4 regions of the Heyndrickxia sp. FSL W8-0496 genome follow, and region 3 is predicted to be linked to each of the others. Evidence: riboswitches for the same ligand, from Rfam matches in the RefSeq annotation. Region 3 holds a riboswitch; each other region holds the start of a gene.
The links. Region 3 has a riboswitch for thiamine pyrophosphate ahead of thiW (energy coupling factor transporter S component ThiW). Riboswitches for the same ligand answer to the same signal wherever they lie in the genome.
Positions count from the first base shown of each region.

Region 1: it holds a riboswitch for thiamine pyrophosphate, as region 3 does, so the genes downstream of both, NST63_RS05505 (ABC transporter substrate-binding protein) here and thiW (energy coupling factor transporter S component ThiW) in region 3, are expected to answer to the same signal.
Region 2: it holds a riboswitch for thiamine pyrophosphate, as region 3 does, so the genes downstream of both, thiT (energy-coupled thiamine transporter ThiT) here and thiW (energy coupling factor transporter S component ThiW) in region 3, are expected to answer to the same signal.
Region 4: it holds a riboswitch for thiamine pyrophosphate, as region 3 does, so the genes downstream of both, tenA (thiaminase II) here and thiW (energy coupling factor transporter S component ThiW) in region 3, are expected to answer to the same signal.

Region 1 is NZ_JBBOXX010000001.1:1,079,331-1,086,834, forward strand. Features, by position in the region: gene NST63_RS05490 (ABC transporter ATP-binding protein) at 1-301, opposite strand, end outside; gene NST63_RS05495 (ABC transporter permease) at 294-1,067, opposite strand; gene NST63_RS05500 (thiamine-binding protein) at 1,067-1,357, opposite strand; gene NST63_RS05505 (ABC transporter substrate-binding protein) at 1,375-2,367, opposite strand; TPP riboswitch at 2,483-2,592, opposite strand; gene NST63_RS05510 (energy-coupling factor ABC transporter ATP-binding protein) at 2,649-3,485, opposite strand; gene NST63_RS05515 (energy-coupling factor ABC transporter ATP-binding protein) at 3,482-4,342, opposite strand; gene NST63_RS05520 (energy-coupling factor transporter transmembrane component T family protein) at 4,339-5,106, opposite strand; gene NST63_RS05525 (hypothetical protein) at 5,191-5,790, opposite strand; gene NST63_RS05530 (5'-nucleotidase C-terminal domain-containing protein) at 6,143-7,504, shown strand, end outside.
Region 2 is NZ_JBBOXX010000001.1:2,276,098-2,283,601, forward strand. Features, by position in the region: gene NST63_RS11475 (DUF1657 domain-containing protein) at 1-184, shown strand, start outside; gene NST63_RS11480 (DUF421 domain-containing protein) at 203-1,069, shown strand; gene hpaB (4-hydroxyphenylacetate 3-monooxygenase, oxygenase component) at 1,085-2,512, opposite strand; gene NST63_RS11490 (ABC-F family ATP-binding cassette domain-containing protein) at 2,713-4,332, opposite strand; TPP riboswitch at 4,492-4,595, shown strand; gene thiT (energy-coupled thiamine transporter ThiT) at 4,679-5,251, shown strand; gene NST63_RS11500 (hypothetical protein) at 5,427-5,621, opposite strand; gene NST63_RS11505 (FAD-dependent oxidoreductase) at 5,776-7,308, shown strand.
Region 3 is NZ_JBBOXX010000001.1:2,722,160-2,729,663, reverse strand. Features, by position in the region: gene qoxB (cytochrome aa3 quinol oxidase subunit I) at 1-823, opposite strand, end outside; gene qoxA (cytochrome aa3 quinol oxidase subunit II) at 921-1,823, opposite strand; gene NST63_RS13740 (DUF1646 family protein) at 2,406-3,503, shown strand; gene NST63_RS13735 (DNA-3-methyladenine glycosylase family protein) at 3,625-4,269, opposite strand; TPP riboswitch at 4,784-4,886, shown strand; TPP riboswitch at 4,961-5,067, shown strand; gene thiW (energy coupling factor transporter S component ThiW) at 5,242-5,763, shown strand; gene thiD (bifunctional hydroxymethylpyrimidine kinase/phosphomethylpyrimidine kinase) at 5,732-6,568, shown strand; gene thiM (hydroxyethylthiazole kinase) at 6,561-7,364, shown strand; gene thiE (thiamine phosphate synthase) at 7,354-7,504, shown strand, end outside.
Region 4 is NZ_JBBOXX010000001.1:2,950,146-2,957,649, forward strand. Features, by position in the region: gene NST63_RS14955 (MFS transporter) at 1-781, shown strand, start outside; gene NST63_RS14960 (Nif3-like dinuclear metal center hexameric protein) at 827-1,594, opposite strand; gene tenA (thiaminase II) at 1,657-2,316, opposite strand; TPP riboswitch at 2,395-2,503, opposite strand; gene NST63_RS14970 (tetratricopeptide repeat protein) at 2,716-4,098, shown strand; gene NST63_RS14975 (LLM class flavin-dependent oxidoreductase) at 4,186-5,199, shown strand; partial or broken gene NST63_RS14980 (MFS transporter) at 5,380-6,551, shown strand; gene NST63_RS14985 (ABC transporter ATP-binding protein) at 6,612-7,295, opposite strand; gene NST63_RS14990 (ABC transporter permease) at 7,297-7,504, opposite strand, start outside.

The DNA of each region.
Region 1 (7,504 bases), 1.6 Mb from region 3:
CTGCTATTTCTTGCCCTAGTAAAACATTTTGCAAAATTGTTCTCCACGGTAAGAGGGAAGGGGTTTGAGGGGTATAGCTGATGACCCCACGTTTCCCATTCACCTGTTGGCCTTCTATTAAAATAGAACCAGAATCAGGTAAGCTAATGCCCCCGATCATTTGGAAAAGAGTACTTTTGCCACTTCCAGATGGTCCTAAAATAGAAACAAATTCGCCTTCATTGATTGAAAAAGAAAGATCTTTTATTATTTGAAGATCACCAAATGATTTTGCTAGATTTTGTATGTCTAATTTACTCATGATGGTTTCCCTCTTCCTTTGGCTGCCATTTAACCACTTTTTTTTCGATAAGAACGATGAAGGCAAAAAATAGTAGTGCGAGAAAGATAATAATGAAAATTGCTACAAACACACGATCCGTACGAAACGAAGATGAAGCCAAGGTCATGTAAACACCAATTCCTTTATTAGCTCCAAGCCACTCAGAAATAACAGCACCCATGACACTATAGGTTGCAGAAATCTTCAATCCTGAAAAAATGGATGGCAGTGCATGTGGCCACTCTACTTTCCAGAATAATTGCCTCTTTGATGCACCTGCCATTTGCATGTAATGCTTTAACTCCTGACTTGTTTGCCTAAAGCCATCTAGCGCAGCAACCGCTATTGGGAAAAAGCAAACAAGTGTAATAACAATGATTTTGGGTAGCATCCCAAAGCCAAACCAAATGACTAGTAAAGGTGCTAAGACGATGATCGGAATATTTTGCGAAATAATTAATAACGGATAAAAAGCCTCTTTAAAAAATGAAACAAGATGCAAGCCAATGGCAATAAGAATGCCAACACTGCTACCGATAATAAAACCTAAAATGGCTAATTGAATGGTTGATAGTAAATGATGAGAATACCCATCCCAACCAGTTACCCCTTCATGTAAAATTTGTGTTGGAGATGGAAGAAGCCATTCTGGTATAGCAAATATTTTTGTAATTGATTCCCAGATGATGAATAAAAGGATGATGACCAAAATTGGCCGCCATCCTTTCTGAAGTAACGCCTTCATTAGCGATATTTCTCCGTTAATTGATCCATTGAAGCCCCATTTGGTTGATAAAGAACCTTAATTTGTGAAATGACATTTGGACTGCCAAGCTCGATCATTCGTTGATTCATTTTTTCAACGATCGCAAATAGCTCAGTCAAATCTCCTTCCATTGTCGTCTCCAATGGATTTACTTGATATTTCACTCCTGAACGGTCAATAATTGAAATCGCTTCGTCTACGTAAGGTATCACATTTTCACCGTTTTTTGTCTTTGGGATTATTTGAATACTTAATAATGCATTTGCCATTCTTAATCACTCCTCTATTATTTTGGTAAATATTGATTTGTAAATGCTTTCTTGCTATCTAGTTTTTTATCTAATAGATGATTGTCATACATCCAGCTAGCATAGTTTTCCCAAATCTCTTGTTTTTGCTCGCCCCAACGCGCGGCATCATCTTGATATTTTGGTGATAACCATTTTTGACTAGCTTTCACAAGTTTTGAATCTAAATCAGGAACGGCTTTTATTAATAGATCTGCTGCATCGTCTGGATGATCAATGGCATATGTATATCCTTTGGAAGTCGCAGCAAGAAAATGTTTAATCGTTTCTGGATCTTTTTCTATCATTTTCTCATTCGTCGTTAATACAGGTGTATAGTAATCTAGTTTGTTAGAGTAATCGGTTAAATAGACCATATTGATTTTCTCGCCGCGAAGTTCCGCTTCGACCCCAGTCCATCCATAATATATCCAGGCAAAATCAATATCTCTTTTTACAGCGGTAAAAAAGTCCGTTTCACCCATATTAATGATCTTCGTTTTTTCTACATCTGCATGCTCTTTTTTCATTAAAGAATCAAGGACTGCTTTTTCAACGGGTGCACCCCAGCCACCATATGTTTTATTTTCGAAATCCTTTGGTGAAGTAATATTTTTTTCCTTTGGAGAAGCAAAACCAGATGTATTATGTTGAATGATGGCAGCAATTGAAACAATCGGTACACCTTGTATTCGTGCTTCTGTAATACTTTCTTGTGCACTTATTCCGAATTGTGCCTTTCCAGCAGCAACAAGCTGATCAGCACCAGCTTCTCCAGGCTGAATAATATCAACATCTAAGCCTTCATCCTTAAAATATCCTTTTTCCTTTGCCACATATAATCCTGTATGATTGGTATTTGGTGTCCAATCTAAAACTACAGTCACATGCTTTAATCCTTTTTTCTTACTGTTTGCTGAATCATTGTTATTACTGCAAGCTGTTGTTAATAAAAGCAATGAGCTAACAATAATCATTAACCACTTTTTCAATTGAGTTCCTCCTTGTTAGATTGTACTAAGCTGTAAAGGATGGTAGCTGAGAGACTAGTCTTTCAAATAAAAAGCCCTAGGTTTTTAACCTAGGGCACATATAAACATACAAAATAAATATATTCAATATGTTCCCTCCGCTGGTCTCAACCAGATCAGGTTCAAAGAGTCAGTATCTTACGGATACAATCTCAACCAGCAACACTGGTCCCCCTACAACTTAAATAGTAGATATTCAATTTTCAATCTTTCAACGTTACTATGCCATACCTTTTTATTTTTTACAAGTGAAAAAGCGATTCAATAGAAATATTATTGTATCGTGCCTTACACTGTGCGATAAGTTCATCTTCATTTAAGAATGTTTCAGTAAAGCCAAGCTGTTTACCTAATTGGGTAATATAGGGTTGTTCTAGATAAGCTATATTTAGTATTTCTTCGTTGGAAAAAACGGTTCGTGTATCGCCGTCTAAAAGGATTTTTCCTTGGTTAAAAATAATTGTCCGTTCAAATACTTCTGCTACAAAATCCATGTCATGCAAAATGCATAAGACAAGTTTTCCCTCATGAATTAGATGTCGTATAATTCTTTTAAGCTTTTCCTTTCCATCATGATCCTGTCCCATAGTCGGTTCATCAAAAATTATGATATCTGTTCGCATTGCAAGGACAGAGGCAATCGTTACCAATTTTCGTTGTGAAAGGCTCAAGTCATAAGGATTTCGTTCTGCATGTTCATTGAGTCCAACCATTTCAAGTGCTTCTGTTGCATTTTGTTTTGCTTCTTTAACTGATTGTCCTATATTTAATGGCCCAAACATCACTTCATCCATTACTCGATTTTTAAAAATTTGATCATTAGGATTTTGAAAGACTAACCCAATTGTTTTTGCTAATTTTGCAGCAGTCTGCTCTTTCGTATTGATGCCATTAATTAAAATTTCACCTGAACTTGGAGTCAATAATCCTTTTAATAATTTTACAAGAGTGGTTTTCCCTGCTCCATTTTGACCTATCAGAGCTGTGCTTTGATTTGAAATCTCGAGATTTATCCCATGAAAAATAGGAGATTCAAGTGAATAGGAGAAATGAAGATCTTTAATAATTATTCGCATCATTTTTTTTCACCCCGTTCACTATGGATATGACCGATTGTTAAGATCTCATTTAATGTCACAGGAAGTAAACTATCCTCTTTATTAAAAATATTTAAAGCCCGAGCAATTTTTGTGAAAATAGGAGGAGAAACCCCGTAATCCAATATATCTTTTTTGGAAAATATCTTTTTCGGGGTGTCAAAATCAATGAGCTTTCCCTCGTGTAATAGGAGGATTTTGTCCGAATACTGAGCGAGCTTCTCCATCTTATGTTCAGCCATAATGACTGTCATTCCTTCTTTAGTTAAGCTTTCAACTACCTTAAAGACTTCATCCGAACCTTGGGGATCCAGCTGGGAAGTTGGTTCATCTAATATTAATATATCTGGTCGCATTGCGAGTACACTTGCAATCGCTACACGCTGCATTTGACCTCCGGAAAGGCTGAAGGGATTTTTTTCTTTTATATGTTCAATATCTAATAATTTTAAGCTCGCCTCAATGCGAGTCTTCATTTCTTCGCGCTCTATTCCCATGTTTTCCAGCCCGAAGGCGATTTCATCAATTACCGTAAATTTTGAACCAGTAATTTGAGAAAATGGATTTTCAAAAACGAGTCCAACCTTCAATGAAAGATCACAGATTTCAGTATTCATGACTTCTAAATCATCAATGAAAACCTGTCCACCATAGGCCCCTTTAAAAAAGTGTGGGACGAGTCCTGTTAGCGCATAGCAAAGGGTGGATTTTCCGGAAGAATTTTTTCCAACGATCCCTATGAATTCCCCTTGCTTGATTTCGAATGAAATGTCATTAAGTGCAAGCTTCTCTGAGTGAGGATATCGATATTTCAAGTCGTTTACACGTATTTTATTCATATGGTTAACCTCCCAACAATGATTAGGATAAAGGCCAAAAATAAGGTGAATTTCAAGCTTTTACTATAGGGGTATTTCCTCGCTTTTTTAAAATGAGTTTTTTTCCCTTTTGCATTAAATCCACGGACTTCAAGGGCAATTGCACGCTCCTTTGTATCATTAAGTGAATTAAGAACGACAGGACCAATTAAAGGAAAAAAGGACTTTAAACGAACCAATATATGTCCTTCTGTTTCCATCCCCCGAGATCTTTGTGCATCGATGATCTTCCCCATTGTCGCACGCATTTGAGGAATAATTTGTAAGACAGACAAGAATACATAACCGATCTTCCGCGACATGCCTTTTTTTACTAAAGAATCAATTAATTCATCTGGCTCTGTAGTTAAAATGAGTAATCCAAAGGCGCAGAGCATATTAAATATTCGCAGGACCAAAAGACATGCATAGGAGATTCCTTCCTTGTAAATAGTAAATCCTCCAATTTCAACGAAAGGTGTAGAACGGTTGGGGTGAAATAAACTTTGCACGATAATGATCGAAAGAATTAATAAGAAACTGACCCCTAGAATGGGTAAAATTTTTCGAAACACCTTTCCTATTAATAGTAAAAGGATACTGATAAAAGTTGTGATGATTGCAGCTCTAAGATCAGGGATAATATATGTGGCTGCAATTGATACGAAAACATATAAGAGCTTAGTCAATGGATCAATGTGATGAATGAGAGAATTTCTCTCAACATACAGTGTCATAGATTTCATAGTATCCCTCCAAAAATGCATGATAGAAGAGGCCATCTATTAAAGAGTAGACACCTTAATAGACAGCCATATCCATTGTCAACTTTATAATGATTCAATCTTATTCTGATTGTTATAGATTGTTGTTAAATTTTGCGGAAGTCCTTTGAAAATAAGATAACTAATAATAACTGTTGCGATTTTATCTGGGACATCAACAACGATACTGTCTAAAAATGATGCAAGCCATTGAGGTAGGTTATGAGCGATAGAGTAAGCATACAGTGCATCCCCCCATACATTTCCCGTTTGTCCTCCCCAAAATATCATATTTAACGGTGTGGAAATCGTTGCTGCGACCGCACCGACTATAATTCCAATCATAATTGCCTTCCCTATATTAGCAATCCACCCTTTGTATGCCATGATACCAACAATAAGACCGATAACTCCACTCGTTATGGCATAGACAAAGGAGATTGGATCTTGGGTAAAACCATAAATGATATTGTTAGCAATTCCAGAGATTGCCCCAATTATTGGGCCAGCAAGCATACTTGCCAGTACTGTGCCAATCGCATCTAACCATAATGGCAGTTTTAACAGGCCAGCGAATAATTTACCTAAATAGTTAATCCCTATAGCTGCTGGAATGAGAACTAGTGCAGCAGTTGAAAATTTTAAAGACCACATACTATTTTTCATGTTTCTTTCCCCCTTATAAATGTTTGAAAAAATAATCTACTAAAATAAGACGATTTAATTCTACTACACTTTTTAAAAATATACGACAAGTGTCTTTACACTAGTAAAAAACTTTTGTTGAGTGTATGATATTTATGAATAGGAAAAGGATTTGATTAATAAAGAATATGCAAGAATGGATCTGGACATTCGATGATTGGTTTTGTTTATATTGTGTAAATTTTTTGTAAATCCTTCTTTAGGTGGTTGCAAAAGTTAGGACAATTTGAAATATTATTTTTAAGAGAAATAGAGTAGATTAATAGACATTAATTGATTCTATTTCTAAATTTTGATGGGAGGAAATAAATATATGGGTTATCGAAACAAATTTTTAATAGGATCGGTGACAGTTGCGATTGCAGCATCAAGTATTTCCCCGGCTTTGGCCGCAGAGAATAAATCAGCATTTGCTGATGAAAATCAATTTGGGATATATAAAGACTTTATTCTAAAGGCAGTCGAGCTTGGTTTAATCAAAGGGGCAAATAAGAATGGAAACACTTATTTTTATCCAAACCAACAATTAACCCGTGAGCATGCTGTCTTGATTTTAGGACGCAATCTAGGAGAAGTAGATACGACAGGAGTTCAACAATTCAAAGATGTCGATCAGCTTCCAAAGGATCATGAGTTAAGAGAGAATGCCCTAAAGGTTAGGAAAAATGGTATCTTCTCTGGATGGAAGGATAATCTTCAATATAAAGCAATATTAACACGTGAGGAAATGGCAAAGATATTAGTTCAAGCCTTTCAATTAAAACATGTGGAAGATTCTAATATAAAAGTAACCGATTTAAATAAAGCGGGAAAGGAATATCAAGAGGATATCACCATTCTCGCCGAAAATGGGATTACGGTAGAGAAGGTCTTCAATCCGAAAGCGAAAGTGACGCGTGGACAATTTATTACGGCACTTATTCGTGCAATAAATAGTGGAGATAAGAAAGAAGGAAATTTTGAGCTAACATTAATGCACACAAATGATACACATGCTCATTTAGATAATATTGCAAAACGAATTACAGCAATTAAAGAAGTTAGGTCACAAAGCAAGAATACATTATTACTAGATGCAGGTGATGTCTTCTCTGGAACGCTCTATTTTAATGAATACCTAGGACAGGCAGATTTAGAGTTTATGAACCTTATAGGCTATGATGTGATGACATTTGGCAATCATGAGTTTGATCAAGGAACAAAGCCTTTAGCCGAATTCGTAAAAAATGCAAAGTTCCCGTTTGTTAGTGCCAATGCTGATTTCTCAAAAGATGTCAACTTAAAGGATCGATACCATAATGAGTTAGCTACTACTGCGAATGATGGGGAAATATACAATAGTATAATTAAAGAAATCAATGGGGAAAAAGTAGGGATATTCGGCTTAACAACAGCTGAAACAAAGGATATTTCAAGCCCTGGGGATGTAGAGTTTAAAGATTATATTGAAGAAGCAAAAAAAGCGGTTGAACAGCTCGAAAGCCAAGGAATTAATAAAATTATTGCTCTTACCCATATCGGCTTCGATGATGGCGGTGGTGACAATGACCTGACATTGGCAAAAGAAGTAGAAGGGATCGATGTCATTGTCGGTGGGCATTCACATACGAAACTAGCAGAACCGGTGAAGGATACAACGGGCTCTGAACCGACCATCATTGTTCAAGCTAATGAA
Region 2 (7,504 bases), 450 kb from region 3:
AAAATCATGTATTGCAAGCTTAAATGGAGCAAAGAACAATTTTAGTCAGCTCGCATTAAAGGCTGTTGATGAGAAAGCGCAAAAAGAATTTCATGAATGTATGATGGAGACCGAAGAAATTATAAATGACTTACAAAAACGATTAGTTATTCTCGAACGTGAAGAACCACAATATAAAAATTAAAAGGAGGGGAGTGTTAATATGTCTGTACCGGCATGGTTTGAGGTCATTTTAAGGTCTATCACAGCACTTATAGTATTATTTTTCATAACAAAATTTCTTGGAAGAAAGCAAATTACTCAATTGACACTTTTTGAGTACATTATAGCAATAACTATTGGAAGTATTGTTGCTGAGATTTCCACAGGTATCGAGAAAAACTTTTTATATGGTATATATAGTCTGTTAGTCTGGAGCTTACTTCCTTTAGGCATTTTATTTCTTTCGTTAAAAAGCAAAAAATTCAGGGATTTTATTGATGGTACACCGAAGGTAATAATAAAGGAAGGAAAAATACAAGAAGATACTTTAACTAAGGAAAAATATACAGTAGATGATTTAACGGAGCTTTTAAGAAAAAAGAATGCATTTAATCTGGCAGATGTTGAATTTGCTGTCTTAGAACCAAATGGTGACTTAAATGTTCTTCTTAAAAAAGAAAACCAACCTATTACTCCGAAAGATATCCAATTACAGGTGGCACCTGAGAAGGAGGCAAAAACAGTTATATCAGAAGGTCAGATACTAGATGAGGTTTTAGGGGAAACGGTTTTTAATCGAGCTTGGTTAAAGGCGGAATTAGAAAAATTAAATGTTGCCCTTGATAATGTTTTTATTGGTCAAATTGATTCATACGGAAAATTAACCGTTGATATTTATGACGATAAAATTCAATTGCCAAATTCCCAGGAACGAGCACTTTTATTAGCGACTCTTAAAAAATGTCAAGCAGATCTTGAATTATTTACATTAGCAACAGAATCAAAACCTGCTCAAGAAATGTATAAACTGAATGCAAAGCGAATTGAAAATATGGTCAACAGGATCAAACCTTTTTTAGTAGAATAAATGTCTCAGGAAATGTTAAGATAAATAATCTTTAACCATATTTATGTATTTTTCTTTTGGATATCCATCGTATAAACCCATACTGATACGAATAGGATCTCCAAAAAAAAATCGCTCGAAATGTGTTTGTCTTGACCCGAATGAACTCATACAGAGATCCCAAGCCAGTCGAAAAAGTTGCACACGATCTATGGCATTTGAATTTGCTCCTTGAAGATAATCGTCTAAATATGATCCAATAGAAGAGTCAAATTGCTTTTTTGTTGGGAGAAGGATTAAACCGCTTCCACCTAATAATTGAAGGATCTCTACGAGTCGGGGATATATTTTAGGGTAATAGCAAATGGCAACATTAAGTGGATAATCATCTGGAACCATTGTATTCCTCGAATCAGCTTTAGCATGTGTCATGGCTGATAATTGTAATGCTTTTATTATTTCAAGAGCTGAGATTATTTCTGTAATCTTATCTTTAACATGTTGATATTCTTTAATACTAATTGTTTCTGCAATGGACTCTGCTATTCCTAACAGGAACTCAGTTTTTACAATCATTCTGGAAATGGCTTGGTAGAGAAGGAAAGTATTAAATTTAGTTTCGGAAAACATTCGTAAAGAGATATTAAAATTTTTATAAAGAAATACTCTTTCCCAAGGAACTAATACATTATCAAATACAACAATAGAATCCATTTCCTCAAATTTTGTACTTAAAGGTGCATCGTAAATGGATTCAGTGGAGACGAATGATTCCCGACAAATAAATTTTAAGCCGGGTGTGTTCGATGGAATAGAAAATGCATAATTATATGGATCTTCAAAGTAATTTCCCCCTGCAGGAAGAACTAAGATCTCATCAGTAATTCCACCTTGTGTCGCTAATAATCTAGCTCCAGAAATGATTATGCCTTCACTTGTTTCTCGAATTACTTTTGCGGCAATAACTTTATCAGATTCCTCGAAATAATTGTCTGAACGGTTGACTTGAGGGTTGATAAATGTATGGGTAAATGTCAAATCATTTTCCATTGCACCTTCATATATTTGGCGTATATTCATATGGAAATGGTGATTTTCTTCTTTAAAAATTTCTTCAGCGACACCAAGACTCATTATTCCGGTATTAATATAATCAGGGGAGCGACCTAGTAAACCTACATTTAATTTGGCCAACTTTTGCGTAGCAATCGATCTTTTCTTTAAATCTTCTTTTGTTTTAGGTTGTTGGTATGAAAAATTCACTCTACTATTCGTTCTTTCTGAAAAAAATGTAAATTCTTCACTATGTTCTACTTGATAATCATATAATTTAGCTTTCATTGCTAATACTCCACTGAAAGCAGGGTGTGCCGAGATTTTTCCAGTTATTCGTTTTCCATCCACCCACACCTCATTATTTAAACCATCAATTCTTTTAATGAAATCATCTCCATTTAAAGACAATTTTACCACCCCACTTTTATGAATAATAAATTGTATGCTCAAATTTAAACGGGACTACCCAGTGAAATTTATAAAATAAAAAAGACTGTCTATTTAAGGGGCCGACCTCACATAAATACGTTATCTTTTAGAACAAAATTCTTATTAGATATCGTATAGTGATGTCAGACCCAATCTTTTAGACAACCTCTTTATCGTTTTTATGCATATAACATTTTTAATTGATGTTGAATTTCGTCATTTTCTAGATATTCATCATAGGTCATTTCTTTATCAATAATGCCATTTGGTGTAATTTCAATGATTCGATTGGCAATGGTTTGAATAAATTGATGGTCATGTGATGCAAAAATCATAGAACCTTTAAAACGTATTAAACCATTATTAACTGCTGTAATGGATTCCAAATCAAGATGGTTTGTTGGCTCATCTAGTAATAAAACATTGGCTCCACTAAGCATCATTTTTGAAAGCATGCAGCGAACTTTTTCACCACCCGATAGAACATTGGCCTTTTTCATCACTTCTTCACCAGAGAAAAGCATTCTTCCTAAAAATCCTCTTAAGAAGCTTTCACTTTGATCATTAGGGGAGTACTGACGTAACCAATCTACTAAAGTCAATTCGCCATTTTCAAAATAACTTGTGTTATCTTTAGGGAAGTATGATTGAGAGGTTGTGACACCCCATTTATATGTTCCGCTATCGGGTTCCATTTCTCCAGCCAAAATCTTAAATAAAGTAGATTTTGCTAATTCATTATGACCTACTAATGCGATTTTATCATCTTTATTCATTGTAAAACTAATATTATCGAGTACCTTAACACCATCGATGGTCTTTGATAGTTCTTCTACACGGAGAAGATCATTTCCAATTTCACGATCCGGTGTAAAATGTACATATGGATATTTCCTTGAAGATGGCCTGATATCGTCCAAGGTAATTTTGTCTAAAAGCTTTTTACGTGAAGTGGCTTGTTTCGATTTAGATGCGTTTGCACTAAATCTGGCAATGAAGCTTTGTAATTCCTTAATTTTTTCTTCCTTTTTCTTGTTCGCTTCTTGGGCCATTTTTTGTGCTAATTGGCTAGATTCATACCAAAAATCATAATTTCCAACATATAATTGAATCTTACTGAAATCAAGATCTGCTATATGTGTACAGACTTTATTTAAGAAATGACGATCATGCGATACTACAATCACTGTATTTTCAAAGTTGATTAGAAATTCTTCTAACCACTGTATTGCTTTTAAGTCTAGATGGTTAGTTGGCTCATCTAGAAGTAAAATATCAGGCTTCCCAAAAAGAGCTTGTGCAAGTAATACTTTTACCTTTTCTGCACCTGTTAACTCTGCCATTTTTTTTGAATGAAGCTCTTCATCTATACCGAGTCCTTTTAAAAGGATTGCTGCTTCTGACTCAGCTTCCCAACCATTTAATTCCGCAAATTCTCCTTCAAGCTCCGCAGCTCTCATTCCATCTTCGTCACTGAAATCAGCTTTCATGTAAATTGCATCTTTTTCTTGCATGACTTCGAATAGACGTGAATGTCCCATAATAACAACTTTTAAAACTTCTTCTTCTTCAAATTCAAAGTGGTTTTGCTTTAAGATAGCAAGTCTTTCGCCTGGTGTTATATGCACATCACCAGTTTGAGGCTCAAGCTCACCAGATAATATTTTAAGAAATGTTGATTTCCCAGCACCATTTGCACCAATAAGGCCGTAACAGTTTCCAGGTGTGAACTTAATATTAATATCTTCAAAAAGTTTACGTTCACCGAATCGTAAGCCTACATTATTTACAGTAATCAAAGACAAATACCTCCAAAAGAATAATATCTTATTAATTATACCATGAGTTGATTAAAAAAGGGAAAAGTCAGTTATATAAAGGGATTCAGTTACTTCTCTAAAAAAATGACTTTCATAATAATTAAAATTATTGTACAATGTTAATGAAAATTTAATGAACGTTACCACAAGGGGAGCATTTTTTTGCTGAGAGTGAACATATTTGTTCTGACCCTTTGAACCTGTTAGTTAGTACTAGCGTAGGGATGTGGATTGAATAAGGGATTGCTTTTTTTACAATATGCAATCGTTTATTCCCCCTTTTGCGGTGCGTTTCTTTAAAAACACTATAGAGGGGGATTTTATTATGAAAAAATTTAGTTTGCTAACTTTGATCGAGATTTCATTATGTGCTGCTTTTGCGTTTGTGTTAGATTTATTACCATCTATAAAACTAAGCTCAGCGATTTCAGTTTCCTTTGCAATGGTTCCTATTTTCATTCTTGCTTTTCGATGGGGTGTGAAAGCAAGCTTTGTCGGGGGATTGTTATGGGGATTACTTCAAATTGTTTTGGGAGATGCAGCAGATGATATATTAACTCCCGTTCAAGGGTTCATAGAATTTTTTATTGCCTTTTCTTTTATTGGTGTAGCAGGTTTATTTAGGTCATTCATTCAAGCGAATATCCATGAGGGTAATAAAGGAAAGACGATTTTCTTAGTTGTGGTTGCAACATTTATTGGCAGCATTGGTCGTTATTTTTGGCATTTCCTAGCTGGGATGATTTTTTGGGGAAAATTTGCACCAGAAGGGCAATCGCCATTCATATATTCATTAATTGCTAATGGAACAACAATGCTTCTATCAGGTCTTTTATGTGCAATTATTTTGAGTATCATCATTACGATGAGCCCAAGACTTGTTAAAAGATTTGCTTAATTAAGCATAATCAAAAATCAATTTTCTAAAATTCTACTTATATTGTATATCGGGGTGGATTTATCCAATTGATTTTTTGCTGTTACTTGCAATAACAATAATCTATGAAATACGTAGGGACGCTTTGGATAGCACAAAAATCAAAGCGTCTTTTTTATATGTGTACATATCTCATTTATAAATTTTCATTCTGTTGCTTTATTTCGTCTCCAGCTATGTTGGTATTTGCCTCTTCTAATTGTTTATGATCAGCCACTGAATGACCAGGATAATATTTTTTTTGGTTATTAGTACTCATTGCTGTATTTATCGTTATTTTTGGCTGCTTTGGTGCATCTGTTAATCTTTTGTCTTCATATGATTCAGTCATTAAGTTTAATTCACCTTTCTGTTTAGTAAGTAGCTTTGAGTATTATTTACTTAATATATGTAAAAATTCAATCGTGGCGATAAAAAAGAATACATGAAATTTCTTCCTTTGGTTAAAAATAGAAAGTATATAATTGCATTTGGAGGAAGATTAGATGCCAAACGAAGAAGTGAAAATGCCACAATTTCCTGAACCAATATGGAAACAGGGGATGGATATTCCTGGTTATTCCGAGTTGCTAGAGGATATCGAGGTAGATGTAGCAATTGTAGGAGGCGGTATTACTGGTATCACCACTGGTTATCTTTTAACAAAGGAAGGGTTAAAGGTAGCCATTATCGAAGCTGGAGAATTGTTGAATGGAACGACAGGTCATACAACTGCAAAAGTCACAGCACAGCATGGTTTAATCTATGATGAATTAATTCAAAATCTAGGAAAAGAACAGGCAAGACTTTATTATGAGGCGAGTACGGAAGCCATACAATTTATTAAAGAAACTATTAAAGAACATGGAATTGAATGTGACTTTAGTGAAGAAGATGCCTATATTTTTACAAATAGTGATGAATATGTACCAAAATTGAAAACAGAGGAGCAAGCGTATAAGGAATTAGGGATTAATGGTGAATTGGTTGAACAATTGCCTATTGATTATTCCGTGAAAGCTGCATTAGTGATGAGAAGCCAGGCTCAATTTCATCCAATAAAATATTTAAAACCGCTTATTGAGTATATCCAGCAATCTGGAGGACTAATATTCGAGCATACAACAGCTACAGATGTAGATTATGCAGAATATCCTATTGTTATCACGAGAGGTGGACCAAAGGTAAAATGTAAATATGTATGTGCATGCTCTCATTTTCCGTTTTACGACGGTCTCGGGTTTTATCCAACAAGAATGTATGCTGAAAGATCTTATCTTATTGCTGTGAAAACAGAAAAAGACCCTCCACCTGGTATGTATATTAATGCTGAACAGCCAACAAGATCTTTTCGCCGTATGAATTATCAGGGGGAGAATGTTCTGTTGGTAGGCGGTGAAAATCATAAGACAGGCCAAGGGATTCCTACCATTCAGCATTACGAGGCTATTGAAGAATATGCACAAACGACCTTTGGAATCAAGGATTTCTTATTTCGTTGGTCTGCTCAAGATTTAACGACTCTAGACAAAGTACCATATATTGGTCGAATTACAAGCAATCACGATAGAATACTTGTCGCAACAGGTTTTAGGAAATGGGGCATGACCAATAGTACTGTTTCCGCATTATTAATAAGAGACATCATTAGGGAGAAGGAAAATCGATTTGAAGAATTATTCTCTCCTTCGCGATTTAATGCTGATCCAAGTGTAAAAGAATTTATTTCAACGAATTTTGATGTGGCTAAGCATTTAGTAGAAGGAAAATTAGAATACCCACTTAGAGATATAGATGATTTAGAAAAGGATGAAGGCTCAGTTGTTAATGTGAATGGGAAGCGAGCAGGAGCTTATCGTGATTCAGAGGGAAAAATATATGTAGTTGATACTACCTGTACACATCTAGGCTGCGAAGTGGAATGGAATTCTGGAGATCGTACTTGGGATTGTCCATGTCATGGTTCGAGGTTCTCGATCGCTGGAGATGTAATAGAAGGACCGGCAGAGACATCTTTAGAAAAATTTGATTTAGAATAATAGAAAGAGCATCACATTGGTGGTGCTCTTTACATTTGAAAATTAGGCATTTTTATTTAATATAGGGATTTGTACTAAGTATGATCTATATATTTGGTTTCTTAAGACTAGCAAATCTAGATTTAATTAGATTGAAACTTTTTTAAGGAAAATACGTAAATATTAATGAATAATAATCTAAATGAGAGAAGGAATT
Region 3 (7,504 bases):
ATAGGTTAGCCCACAGCATATCCATACCACCGTTTGTCGTTGTAAAGAAGTTTGTTGCAAATAATCGATCCATCGTTCCCATTAAAAGTAATACTGTTAAAACAGGAAAGGCAAAAACAATAATTGCATTCGTTATTAAGGTAGACCAAGTAAACATCGGCATCTTCATTAATGTCATTCCTGGTGCTCTCATTTTTAAGATTGTTGTAATAAAGTTAATTCCTGTCATTAATGTTCCGAGTCCAGCAATTTGTATAGCGATCATATAGTAGTTTGAGCCAACAGATTCACTAAATTCAGTTCCCGCTAGTGGGAAATAAGAAGTCCAACCCGCATCAGGAGAACCCCCGACAACAAATGATATATTGAATAACATTGCCCCCATAAAGAATAACCAGAAACTTAAAGCATTTAAACGTGGAAATGCAACATCGCGAGCACCAATTTGTAATGGGACGACAAAGTTCATTAAAGCCATAATGAAGGGCATTGCCATAAAGATAATCATTACAATTCCGTGCGTAGTAAAAATTTCGTTGTAATGCTGAGCGTCTAATAATTTGTTATCAGGTACGGCAAGTTGCGCACGCATCATGATTGCATCTACTCCACCACGGAATAACATGAGTAAAGCAGAAATTAAATACATTATCCCAATTCGTTTATGATCCACTGTCGTTAGCCACTCACGCCATAGATAACCCCATTTTTTAAAATAGGTCAATCCTACGAGAATTGCTATAACTGTAAGACCAATTGCTACCATAGAAACATAGATTGCTAAACTAGGATGTGGTATGGCAAATCTATCAAAAAAGTCCATCCTTTTTAACTCCTTTCAAGATCAAATTCTAGAAGTAAAGAAATTTAAGTTTAAACAGCTTTATAGGTAAGGGGGGCGTGAATCATGAATTATTTGTTTAATGGTTTTCATGATTTTCTTCCTCAGTCTCAACAGAATGATCTTTCGTGTTAGAGCCATGATGATGACCAGCATTTTCCCCTTCTGGAGCAGGTGCATAATCCAAATGAGTACCGGTGAACGTGGATTGACCCACATGACCTGGTTCTAACAGCTCATCAAATTTTTCTTCAGTTAGAGGTTTGGCTGTTTTCTTCACTTCTTCTACCCACTCATCATATTTATCTTTCGACATGGCTTTGACATTGAATGTGTTTTCAGCAAAGCCTTTCCCACTGAAGTTGGCATTACGTCCCATGTACTCACCAGGAACATCGGCAGCTAAATGTAAAGTATTGACCATATCGGACATTGCATATTTCTGACCACCAAGTTGAGGAATCCAAAAGCTAGTGATTGGCCCATATGAATATAATCGAAATTCAATTGGACGATTCGTTGGAATATAAAGGTAGTTTACCGTTTCGATATCCTCCTCTGGGTAACTAAAATGCCATTTCCAATTGGAGGTTGCCGCGTATATGATTAATGGCTCTTGATCTCCATAACCTTTCGGAGTCGCCTCTACTTTATAATTGGATTTAACCGACATGATTGAAAGAACAATAACAATGATGACTGGTACTCCAACACAGATTGCTTCTACAATCGGGTTTCCCTCAATATGTGGTGGCTCATAATCCTTGCTTTGCTTAGAAGCTCGGAATTTTATTAGCATAAAAAGCAGAAGACCAAAAACTACAATGACAATAAATGACATAATGAATATAGAAATCATAATGTCATTAGCTTGTGTTTTAGCTTGAGGTCCTTTAGGATCTAGTACCATTAAAGGTTCACAGCCTGAAAGTACAGTCACTATAGTAAACATCGCTAAATAGATTAACCATTTCATTTTCATAAAAAACTCCTTTCAATTAAAGATAAAATTCTGAAAGCTAATTTGAAATCATCTTAATATGTTTTATTAAATTTATCTGTAGAATGATTGTGACTTCACATAAAGTTCATGAATAAAGAGAGAGAATTGTCACCAATTATTCAAGATAAACACAGAAAAGGAAGGATAGTTTCATTTGTTTATTAGCTTTATTCTTTAATATAAGGTAAAATAAAAGGATGACTATTTTTAGAAAATTCATATTTAAATTTAAGTATATATAGATTGGTTTTATTACATAAACCTTTGTTCATTATTACTATTTGCTATTTGTTGAAAAATTTTTTAGAAGTTATCTAGTCAAAAAGCATGTATTTATGATATACTAATTTATAGATTACAAATTTTTGATTTATAATTGATAATTTAATAGATAAATTTTTTTGGAGGAGCCTGTCACCAAGGGATAAGTATGTCCCTTTTGTGACAGGCTTTTTTGAGTTTTCATTGAAGATGATTAAATAATTAGGTACCTAATTGCCTTTTTTAAATTACAGAATCATCAAAATTATCAATTATAAAATACAAGGAGGAGATGTATCAATGATTATTGGATTATCCATTATATTGTTACTTGTTTTAATATTACCCTTTACTAAATTTGTTGAACGAAATTTAGAAATATTTTTATTTATAATGGGAATATTAGCTGTTGTTGTAAGCCAAGTTTACTCATGGTCACTTGTTAAGGAAGCAATCATCCATCCGATTAATATTACTCTTGCAGTACTCATAGCCGGATTAGTTTTTCGCTGGTTCCAACGACCGATTGAGAAAGGAATCCTGTGGATTAGCTCAGTAATGCCATATCGCTTATTTATTGCCCTTTTTGTCATCGTTCTTGGAATTGTATCAAGTATTATTACAGCCATTGTAGCTGCTATCATCCTAGTTGCGGTCATTAGTGTATTACGACTGGACCGAAAATCCGAGATTCGTCTCGTTGTGTTAGCATGTTTTGCAATCGGTATGGGGGCAGTGTTAACTCCGATTGGTGAACCACTTTCTACAATTGTTGTAAGTAAATTGGATGAAGATTTCTTTTATCTACTTAAATTAGTTGGAACTTCTGTTATTCCAGCAGTGATTGTTTTTGGAATTATCGCCGCTTTTGCAGTGAAACCGGGTGGTAGATTAAATGAACCTGCCTGGAAATCTGAAATAGCTGCTGCAAGTGAACTAGCAGGATCTAAAGAGAATGAAACGGGTAGCGCAAAAGCAGATACAGGCACACAGACTGAGTCCTATGCGGAGATTATTATTCGCAGTTTAAAGATTTATTTATTTGTAATGGCTTTAACATTTCTTGGTGCTGGTTTTGAACCATTTATTGAAGCGTACTTACTTGATTTAAGTCCTTTAATTATGTATTGGATTAATATGCTCTCTGCTGTTTTAGATAATGCGACACTAGCTGCTGCGGAAATAAGTCCTGCGATGAATGATACTACGATCAAAGATATCTTAATGGGTCTCCTCATTAGTGGGGGGATGCTTATTCCTGGAAATATACCCAACATTATAGCTGCTGGTAAACTGAAAATTACAAGTGGAGAATATGCACGATTTGCTTTTCCAATTGGTTTAGCAGCAATGGTTCTTTACTTTGTTATAATTTTGATAACTGATATTTTGTTCTAAAATGTTTAACTGAAAATAGAAATAGGGTTGTCTGGTAGCAATATCTTTTCATCAGACAACCCTTTTTTATAATCAGTAAAAAGTGAGATCCATTGAAAATAATTATAAATAAATCGTAGATTTAATTAGATCTCAAGTATTCCTCAAATGAAGGATAGGAAACGACATATTCTTGGTTAACCACCTCCCATAAGTATAGCGAGGCAATCGATTGATAAGGTGCCCATGCTTTTCCTTTTTCTTCTAAAAGTTTTTTACCATCTGATTCTTTTGAAACTGAATAAAGCCATTTGACACCACGTTGGAGACCAATATCTAGTAGGGATAATACATCGAGTCTACCTAGTGAGAAGATGAGAAACATTTCCGCTGTCCAACGACCAATTCCTTTGACTTGTGTTAATTGTTGTATTACCGTTTCATTCCCCATGTATGAAAATTGTTCAAATAGTAGCTCCTTTTTAGTAATTTTTTCGGATAAATCTCGTATATACGAAATCTTTCGGTAGGATATACCTATCTCTCTTAACTGCTCATCTGATAATGCTAAAATAGTCTCCGGTGAGAGATTGGAATTCGTCAATTTTTTTAGCCGCTCATTTAAAACGGAAGCAACCTTTGCAGATAATTGCTGTCCGACTATTGATCGTAATAATGCTTGATAGGGATCATCACTTATTTTTATATTGAGCGGACCAATAAGTTTCATTAGTTGTTGTAAGATAGGATCGGCAGTTCCTAATTTTTGTAATATTATTTGGTTCAATCGAATCACTTCCCTAAATTTTTGATTAACTAGATATGAACTTCATCATTTTAGAATAATATTAACATTATTCAGTTATTTTTAAATCATATAAAAATATTTTTAGATGTAATTTAAGCTAAATTTATTATCAATAGGGGTGGAAAGGAGTTTGGTTACAACTAAAAAAAGAATAAGAGGCATTTTTTATACTCATTTACACATACCTCTAATGGGGCAAGGCATTCGTTCTAAATGTAAACAAAGTGATTGAGGATACAGAAGGACTGCTGTGCACTCTATAATAGAATTAAAAAATTATGGAAGGAAAAAATTATTTCATTACTGTTGAAAAAGCTAATATTCATGACAATGAATGAGATAGAAGGTTTGAATGAAGAGTAAAACAGAGAAAATGAAAATACGTAAAAAGATTGATACATTAGTCATGGATGTATAGTCTATTATTTTAACTTTCTAATGAAAATGATTGATTTTTATCCAGAATATGCTAAGATGGGTTTAATTAAATGAAATTGATCACTAGGGGAGTCTTTTAAGAAGACTGAGACAGAGGTTCTGGACCCTTTGAACTTGATCCAGTTGATGCTGGCGTAAGGAAGTGGCTGTATTTTTCGGTGCGATGAACCGTGAAAATCAGTCCGTCCTTATATCTAGGGCGGTTTTTTTATGCCTTATAACAATAAAATATAGATTCTGCTAGGGGAGCCGAGTTTGGCTGAGAGAGATCAAAGAAGATTGATACCCTTTAAACCTGATCCGGGTGATGCCGGCGTAGGGAAGCGGTCCAAACCTATTTTTTAGGTTGTCTTTTTATGGGATATAACCGCTTTCTTTTTAGGAAAGTGGTTTTTCTGTTGTGGAGAAAAAAGAATTTATCTTCGTTTTCAAAATTACAACGTTCTTGATTTGCCAGCTCTTATCGAAATTAAACAAATTTCGAAAGTTCTTAAGGGAAAGGGGGGTGATTCAATGTCTAAAACTAGAAAACTAACATTGACTTCAATAATTATTGCGATTACTACACTAACAAGTAATATCGTGTTTATTCCAGTAGGGTTTGCGAAAATTTTTCCTGTACAACATATGGCTAATGTTTTGACTGCTGTATTGCTTGGTCCGGTTTATTCCGTAGCACAGTCATTCATCGTTTCATTACTTCGAAATATGAATGGAACTGGTTCTATTTTTGCTTTCCCAGGGAGTATGATTGGTGCTTTTTTAGCAAGCTTTCTATTTTTAAAAACCAAAAAGCTTATATGGGCATTTATTGGAGAGGTAACTGGAACAGGGATTCTTGGTGCGCTCGCTGCCTATCCGATTGCAACTCTGCTTTTAGGGAATAAAGTTGCCTTATTCGGGTTTGTACCGTCTTTCATAATCAGTTCCTTAGGCGGTGCAATTATTGGCATGGTTTTTATCAAAATATTATTCAAAAACAAAATAATAGGGGGAATCATCTATGAAAACAGCTCTTACAATCGCAGGCTCTGATTCAGGTGGAGGAGCAGGAGTACAAGCCGATTTGAAAGCATTCTCTGCATTAGGTGTGTATGGAATGTCTGTTATTACAGCTGTTACAGCGCAAAATACTGTTGAGGTACGATCGGTTCAGATGCTGGATATTTCGATCATTCGTGATCAAATTGCAGCAATATTTGAGGATTTACCGGTGGATGCTGTGAAAATTGGCATGCTTGGATCAGCGGAAATTGTAAAAAATGTGGCTGAAGAACTCAACAAGTATAAACCAAAACAGATAATTCTAGACCCTGTAATGGTTTCAAAGGGAGGACATCATCTTTTATTGACGGATGCCATACAATCCTTAAAGGAAAAATTGCTTCCAGTGGTAACACTTGTAACTCCTAATATTCCAGAAGCGGAATGTTTAACTAATACTAAGATTGAAAATATTGAGGATATGTATCAAGCATGTAGAAATTTAAAAGAGCTTGGGGCAAAATCTGTCCTCCTAAAAGGAGGACATCTTGAAGGAGATCCGAATGATTTATTTTTCGATGGCATGCAATTCACATGGTTAAAAGGGAAACGAATTCATACGAAGAATGTTCATGGGACCGGCTGTACTTTATCCTCCGCAATTACAGCGTATATAGCAAAAGGATACTCTTTGCAGGAGGCTGTTAAAGCAGGTAAATCCTATATTACAAAAGCAATTCAATATAGCATTAATATTGGATCTGGTCATGGTCCTACCCATCATTTTTTTGATATTTATGAGAAAGCTGGATTAGTAGAAAAAGAGAGGAAAATAAGGGGGAGTTATAGTGAATAATATCAAAGAATTATTTAATAGAGTAAAAGAGTCGAAGCCACTTATTCATCATATTACGAATACAGTAACCATCAATGATTGTGCCAATGTGACACTTGCAATTGGGGGATCACCTGTAATGGCAACAGAAACGAATGAGATGGAAGAGATGATCCAGTTAGCAGATGCACTAGTGATAAACTTTGGAACCATTCATGAGCAGGTTTTTGAATCTATGATTCGTGCTGGCCGTGCTGCAAATCGTAAAGGGATACCTGTAATATTTGATCCTGTTGGTGTAGGTGCAACTTCTTTTCGAACAAGTAAATCACAGATTCTATTAGATCAGGTCAAAATGGATATCATACGTGGGAATGTAAGTGAGCTTCATGCGTTAATTGGTGGAAGTAGTCAAACGAAAGGAGTAGATGCAGGTGAAGTTTCAGTTTCTCCGATAGAAATAGCGAATCGTGCAGCGGAAAAATATAAGTGTTCAATTGGGATAAGTGGCAAGGAAGATGTCATTTCAGATGGAAAACGAACATTCATCCTGCAAAATGGTGATGAAATATTAACAAAAATAACAGGTACTGGCTGTATGTCAGGTTCCATCATTGCAAGTTTTGCTGCAGTAAGTGAAGACCCTTTAAATGCTACGATGGTTGGAATGTCTGTCATGTCAATAGCGGGTCAAAGGGCAAAACAACATCTGAAACTGAATGAAGGTCTAGGAACATTTAAAGCAAAACTTATAGACGAAATTGATCTGATGAATGCTGAAACATTTAATCTTGAGGTGAGAATACATGAATATTGATTATCAACTGTATCTTGTTACAGATGAACAAACGTCCGAAGAGGAATTGCTTCCTATTGTTGAAAAAGCGGTGCTAGGTGGAGTCACTGCTGTGCAACTTCGAGAAAAACACTCAGAAGGAAAAATCTTTTTTGAAAAGG
Region 4 (7,504 bases), 230 kb from region 3:
TCTCATTTTTATGGGTATCAGTTCTTCACTTGTTTTAGGTGTACCACTAGGAATTTTGATTTCTAGTACATTCGGATGGCGTATCATTTTCCTTGGAATCGCAGTATTATCAATAGGATCTATGGTGCTAATTTCACTATTTTTAGAAAGAATTCCAGGAGAAAGGACTATACCACTTGTTCAACAATTAAAAGCAGTAGGAAGTGCAAAATTAGGTACTGCGCATCTAGCTACTATGTTTATGCTTGCAGGTCATTATACACTTTACGCGTATTTCACACCATTTTTGGAAAAAAATCTGCATCTGAATTCCTATTGGATTAGTATTTGTTATTTTGTATTTGGAATTGCAGCCGTCTGTGGTGGGGCTATAGGTGGAACTCTATCGGATAGGATAGGTGCGAAGAAATGCATTATTCTAGTCATTAGCACATTTGCCATTGTACTATGCTTATTACCTTTTACAACTTTTTCTCTTGTTTTATTCATTCCTATAATGATGATATGGGGAGCATTAAGTTGGAGTCTGTCACCACCTCAGCAAAGCTATTTGATACAAACCGACCCGGAAACCTCCGATATACAGCAAAGCTTTAATAACTCAGCCTTACAGATTGGCATTTCACTTGGATCTGCAATAGGAGGAATTGTATTAAACAAAACCGGATCGGTAACAAGTACAGCCTGGGTTGGAAGTGCTGTTGTCATTATCGCCTTACTATGTGCAATCTTTTCTTTAACTAGACCGGCAATCACTAGAGAAACATCAACTGTTTCTTGAAAACATCGGAAAACATGGGGACGGTTCTAGTGCTTCGAAGAAGCATTAGAACCGTCCCTTTGCTTCAAAATGTTCCTCTTCCAATCGAATAATTTCAATTTGGGGATTTAGGACTTTTAATTTTTTCGCTAAGCTTTCGATTCCAAAGATTTCGGTAAATGTATGACTTCCTGCGATTAGATTGATCCTGGCAAACTTGGCATATTGGATTGCATATAGTGTTGCTTCTCCAGTGATGTATGTATCGCATCCCGCATCTAAGGCACGTTTTATTACTTTTGTAGAATCACCAGCACCTGTTAAAACAGCAATTGTTTTAATCATTTGATCATTATTTTTCCATGCACTCACTGGTTCGTTTAATTTTTCAGACATCAGTTTAACAAGGTTTGTAAATGAAATAGGATGATTAAATAATCCTATAGAAGGGAACTCATTTCCATTTTCATAGTGAGAGTACTGTTTAATCACATCTACCTCAAGAATATTCATTAACGATGTACATGTCCCAAACTCAATGTAGTCAAGTGGTGCATGAATAAAGAAATGAGTAATATTATTTTCTTCAAGCTTCTTCATACACTGATCTTTCATACCATACAAAAAGTCCCATGCATCATGATGAGTAATCATTAAATCAACATGATTCAGTGCAGCTTCTTGGATCGTTTCTAAAGTTAAATTTGTTGCGTAACCAATTTTTGAAAATGATGTTTTGGAAATAGAAGTAAATCCATACTCATCATCTTCATGTTTTACTAATTCCTCACCAAATAAATCCTTAATCTGCATTTGAAATTGTTCTAATTTCATTAGTTCTATCCCCCTCAACGGGGACGGTTCTAGTGCTTCGAAGAAGCACTAGAACCGTCCCTTTACTTCCAAGTCTCCATTGTATAAGCCATTTCCCAAAAGCAATATTCATAATACGCACTCCTCCAAAAGAATTCTTTCATTTCGGATTGTTCTTCTTCTGAAGATGCTTCAGCGAGTTCATCTATTCGTTGTATTTGCTCGGTTACAAGCTCCCTGAACCAATCACCGTTATAAGCGGCTATCCATTCTTGGTAAATCATTTCATCTGGTTGACAATCCTTCAAATAACTTCCTATATCTAAGTACAACCAATAACAAGGTAAAATAGCTGCGATTATATAACCCAATTTCCCGCTTTGAACAGCTCGATACATATGAGAGGTATAAGCATATGCTGTTGGTGCGGGTTTAAAGGCTTTTCTTTCTTCCTCTGATATTTCGAGTAGAGCAGAAAATTTACGATGTAAAGACATTTCAGCTTCGTATGTACCTTGTGCATGATTAGCCATCCGATTTGTTGTATATAAATCCCTTGATACAGCTGCACCATATGATTGAACTCTAGCAAAATTAGATAAGTAATAGGAATCCTGTAAAACATAAAAACGGAATTTTTCTATTTCTAATTTGCCATTACCTATTCCTTGTACAAATGGATGTTGAAGACTTGCATCCCACCATTTTTTCGCTTCCTTTCGGCATTCCTTTGCAAACGACATACTCCCTCATCCTTTCCAAAAATAAAAAACCACTATCATACTGGGAAGTGGTTAGAAAACAGAATAAAGATGGAAATATATCATTCTGCTCCACTTCCCTCCGCTAGTATCAACTAGATCAGGTTCAAAGGGTCTTAAAGTTGAACTTTAATCTCAGCCCTTAATAAAGGCTCCCCTAGTGGTCATTATTATCTTATTGTCATAATCATCCTAACATACAAAAAATATTATTCAAGGGATTTTCCCTACCTATAATATAATTTCAATGGAAAATTATAGAGTTTACTTGTAGATAATCGCCCAAACATCCTACTCAGCTCCAATCTTCTCTTTCCAACATATTATTCTTCTTAATTTTTATGATATAATGATACCGGACATAAAATGAGGAGGATTCCTATGAGCCAACAAACTATTCAGATATCAAAGAAAAACCAAATTATTGAACTTCGTATCACACAGATGGCTATATATTTACAAAGTAAAATCATTGAAGCCATGGATAACGAAAAACATGTTTACTATCTTTTCTTCTATAAAAATCACTATATAACTTACGTTAAACCCTCCAAACTCAAACGAAAATCTTTTATTAGTGAAGCATTAACTAAAGGTCTAATCTTACCACCTAATCACCCACTAGTCTTTTCTTCCATCACACTAGAACATCCATTTAAGAAGTATTCCTTTCAACAACTAATTAAAAAAGCCGAAAATCTTTTTACTCCACAAGAAGTTGCCTTTCTTACAACCTTTTTTGAATCATTTATTTCGAAGAAGACCATTTTTTCCTACATACAAACGATCTTTTATGATTACCGTCGCAATGGCAAAATGTTTTCAAGTTATCGTATTCTTCGCATCCTGATGGATTTTTGCCCAAATGAGAGCTGGGTAAAAGGTATTGCAAGTGACTTAAATTTTATCAAATATAGCAAGCTATATGATCAATTAGCAGATGTATTAATCGATAAAGATCCACTCTACATGGAAAATCGACTTTTTCAATTGAAAGAAAATAAACAGGAATATCAAAGGCTAGAGCAATTATTAAAACATCAATCTAGATGGATGGACTTAATCGGATTTTATCTACAAACTATTAATGTGGAAAATTATCCATCCCTTCTCCAATTCATTCAGATACATTTACCGAAAGAAGATGTAATCTCCGTATTAGAGGATTTAATCCAAAAAGAGCAGCACATTCCAGAATTAATTAATGATCTATTAGATTTATATATAGAAAATAAAGATGCAGAGAAGCTGATTCAACTATTAATTCGCAGCAAACTTTCCCTAACTACCTCACAAGCCCAAGCTTTTGAAGAGATACTAAATGAAGTGAATCTAAATCCTAGGTATTTTCAATCCGAACAAATAGATTCAATCCTAGCACCACTGTTTCATATAAATCCTGAAAAAGCTAAAATTTTTCTTCACCAATCCATTACTTTACTTCTAAAAGAACAGAATCTTGATTCCATTATTGAATACCTTGAACCACTAAAAGGCTGTATTCCTGCAATACCCATCTTGAAAAAAATCGAGCAAATGCAGAAGCTTTCAAACGATCCTGATCAACAATTATTACTCGGCCAATTATTTTATGAATTTGGACAATATGATCAAGCAATTGATTGTTTTAGCTGGGAAATGGAACTAAAAGCTTATGATCCGAAACCTGTTAAATGGCTAGCAAAGCTATATAACGAAATTGGAATGAATCAAGAGCATCAAGCCTACACACAATTATATATAGATATGCAAAAAAGAGCTTAGAGAAAAAATGCATTTCATTTTGTAACATGCTGATTGACTGTTAGAATGAAATTACGTATTTACCGAAAAAAGAAAGAAGATGAATCTATGGTTAATCATTCAAAAAAAATAAATGAAATTCGTTATTCTGTGCTTGACCTTTCTCCAATTGTCCAAGGAAGTACTGCTTCGCAGTCATTGATAAATACATTAGATTTAGCAAAACATGCAGAGAAATGGGGGTTTACTCGTTACTGGTTGGCAGAGCATCATAATATGCCTGGGATAGCAAGCTCCGCTACTTCTCTTGTTATAGGACATGTAGCGGCAGGAACTAAACATATTCGTGTAGGTTCAGGAGGGATCATGCTTCCCAATCATGCACCATTAGTAATTGCTGAGCAATTCGGGACATTAGAATCCCTTTTTCCAGGTAGGATCGATTTAGGATTAGGCAGAGCTCCTGGTACTGACCAGTTAACTGCTCACGCTTTAAGAAGGGACGGGCGAATAGATGCGGAAGATTTTCCGCAGCAAGTAGCTGAATTACGTGCCTACTTTAAACCAACTGGCAAAATGCCTGTTCGGGCAATACCTGGAGAAGGATTAAATATTCCGATTTGGTTACTAGGATCTAGCGGTTTTAGTGCACAATTGGCTGGCCATCTAGGACTACCGTTTTCATTTGCAAGTCATTTTTCTCCAGAGAATACTTTACCTGCATTGGATTTATATCGACGTAGTTTCCAAGCTTCAGAAGTATTACAGGAGCCTTATGCGATGGTTGGTGTAAATGTTATTGCTGCTGATTCAGTAAAAGAAGCTGAATTACTAGCAACCTCGATGCAGCAACAATTTTTAAACTTAATTCGCAACAATCCAATGCCCCTTTTGCCGCCTGTTGATAATTTTAGCGAACTATGCAGCGATTATGAAAAAGCTCTACTACAGCAACGAATCGGGGCTTCCATTATAGGAGATAGAAAAATTGTAAAGGAAAAGCTGCAGCATTTCTTAAATGATACACAAGCAAATGAAATCATCATTAATGCACAAATATACGATCACGATGCACGACTTCGTTCATATGAAATTGTTTCAGAAGTTATGAAGGATATATAAAGAATTAATTTACAGGTACCTTAGAATGAAAGGTGCCTGTTTTTTTTCATTTAGTGTTACATAATTGTGAATAGATGGATCATCATTCGGATAATCAATTACTTTATGATAAACTAAGCATAATTATTTACATAGATACAAATAGTTAATCAATAGAAAAATTGTAAAGGATTGTTCATTATGGAGTCTAAAAAGGTACTACCTATTTTATTTTTAATTATGTTTCTCGTAATGGTGGGATTTGGAATTATTATTCCGGTTATGCCATTTTTTGCAAAGGAAATGGGGGCAAATCCGACCGAGCTAGGATTATTGATGGCTGTCTATTCTTTTATGCAACTTATTTCCGCACCTATTTGGGGCCGTGTTTCTGATAAAATTGGACGTAAGCCAGTTATGATGATTGGGATATTAGGTCTTTCTGTGTCATTTATTTTAATGGCTATTTCCAGTCAACTCTGGATGCTATTTATCGCTAGAATCATTGGAGGATTATTATCTTCAGCAAATATGCCAACAACAATGGCTTATGTGGCAGATATTACTTCTGAGGAAGATCGCGGCAAAGGAATGGGAATTATTGGTGCAGCTACTGGTTTAGGATTTATTTTCGGACCAGCTATTGGAGGGTTATTTTCTAAGACTAGTCTAAATATGCCCTTTTATCTTGCAGCTGCCTCTTCATTTATTACCTTTCTTCTTGTTCTATTCGTCTTAAAGGAATCTCTCTCAAAAGAAAAAAGAGGACAGCACGCAGATAAAAAATCATCAATATGGAGCTCCTTTAATGGTTCATTATCTATCTTATATATTTTACAATGGTTTATTTCATTGTCATTGTCTGGATTAGAGGCTTCATTTGCCTATTTTGCAGCCAAAAAGGCGGGATTAGATACAATAGACCTAGGCTATATTTTTATGATTATGGGGTTCGGTAGTGCCCTTGTTCAAGGGGGATTAGTTGGTAGATTTTCAAAAAAATATGGAGAGGGCACAGTGTCCAAGGAGGAATCATTGTATCAACCATCGGCTTTGTTTTAATACTACTAGTAAATAGTTTTACAACTGCAGCAATCTTTTTAACCATTTTTGGATTAGGAAATGGCGTCATTCGACCTTGTGTATCAGCTCTTTTAACGAAAAAATCAACTGCCGGTCATGGAAGTGCTACAGGATTGCTTTCATCCTTCGATTCCTTCGGAAGAATTATCGGTCCGCCACTAGGAGGATGGTTATTTTCGATAACAGCGGGTCTCCCGTATATTTCTGGGGCAATACTTTCCATACTTGCATTGATGCTTTATCAAGTATATCGTATAAAAGAAAAACAGCACCGGACTATATCTTATTGAATGAGGAATGGGTTGTCTACTCAACTTTAAAGACAACCCCTTTTTTTATTTATAAATTTATTATACAGCTCCTATTATTTTCCCATCGCTCATTTTAACAATTCGATCAGCATAAGTGAGCATTTCTTCGTCATGAGTCACTAGTAAAGTAGCAATATTTAATGTTCTTGCCAAATGACGAATTAATGACATGACATCTTTAGATCTTTTTGAATCGAGGCTTGCGGTTGGTTCATCCGCAAAAAGTATTTTAGGTTTATGGATGATTCCCCGTGCAATTGCAACTCGTTGTTTTTCCCCGCCAGATAATGAAGACGGATAAGCATCTCTTCGGTGATCCATTTCCACCATTTTGAGCATCTTGTTTATTTCTATTTTTTGTTCATGCTTTTTTAATTTTGATTCAGAAACATCCAACATAAGGAGCAATTGTTCTTCAACCGTAAGAAAAGGAACAAGATGAGCAAATTGAAAGACGAATCCAAATTTATTTGCTCGGATTTTCCGAATTTGTTCTGAGTTCATACTGATCATGTTTTTCATACCAAGCATTACTTTTCCATCTGTAGCTGGTTGAAGTCCTGCTGCAATTGTAAGGAGTGTGCTTTTACCGCTGCCTGAGGGACCTACTAAAGCAGTGATTTCCCCTTCTTTCAGAGTAAGATCAATACCTTTTAAAATTTCTTCCTTTATCTCACCATTATAAAATGTTTTTCTAACGTTCTTTAAAGTAAATATCGACATCCTACATCTCTCCTTGTTGAATGGCTTGCATTGGTTCAACCTTTTTTATTTGAAAACCAGATAGAGTAGCTCCTAAAAATCCGATAACGATAAAAACTAAAGATAATAGTATGGTTGTTTCCGGTGTTAAATGAAAAGGCATTCCTTCAGGTGCAATCAAATTAAAAACTTGGCTTAATACAGCTGATAAAGCAAGTGCAATGAATGTT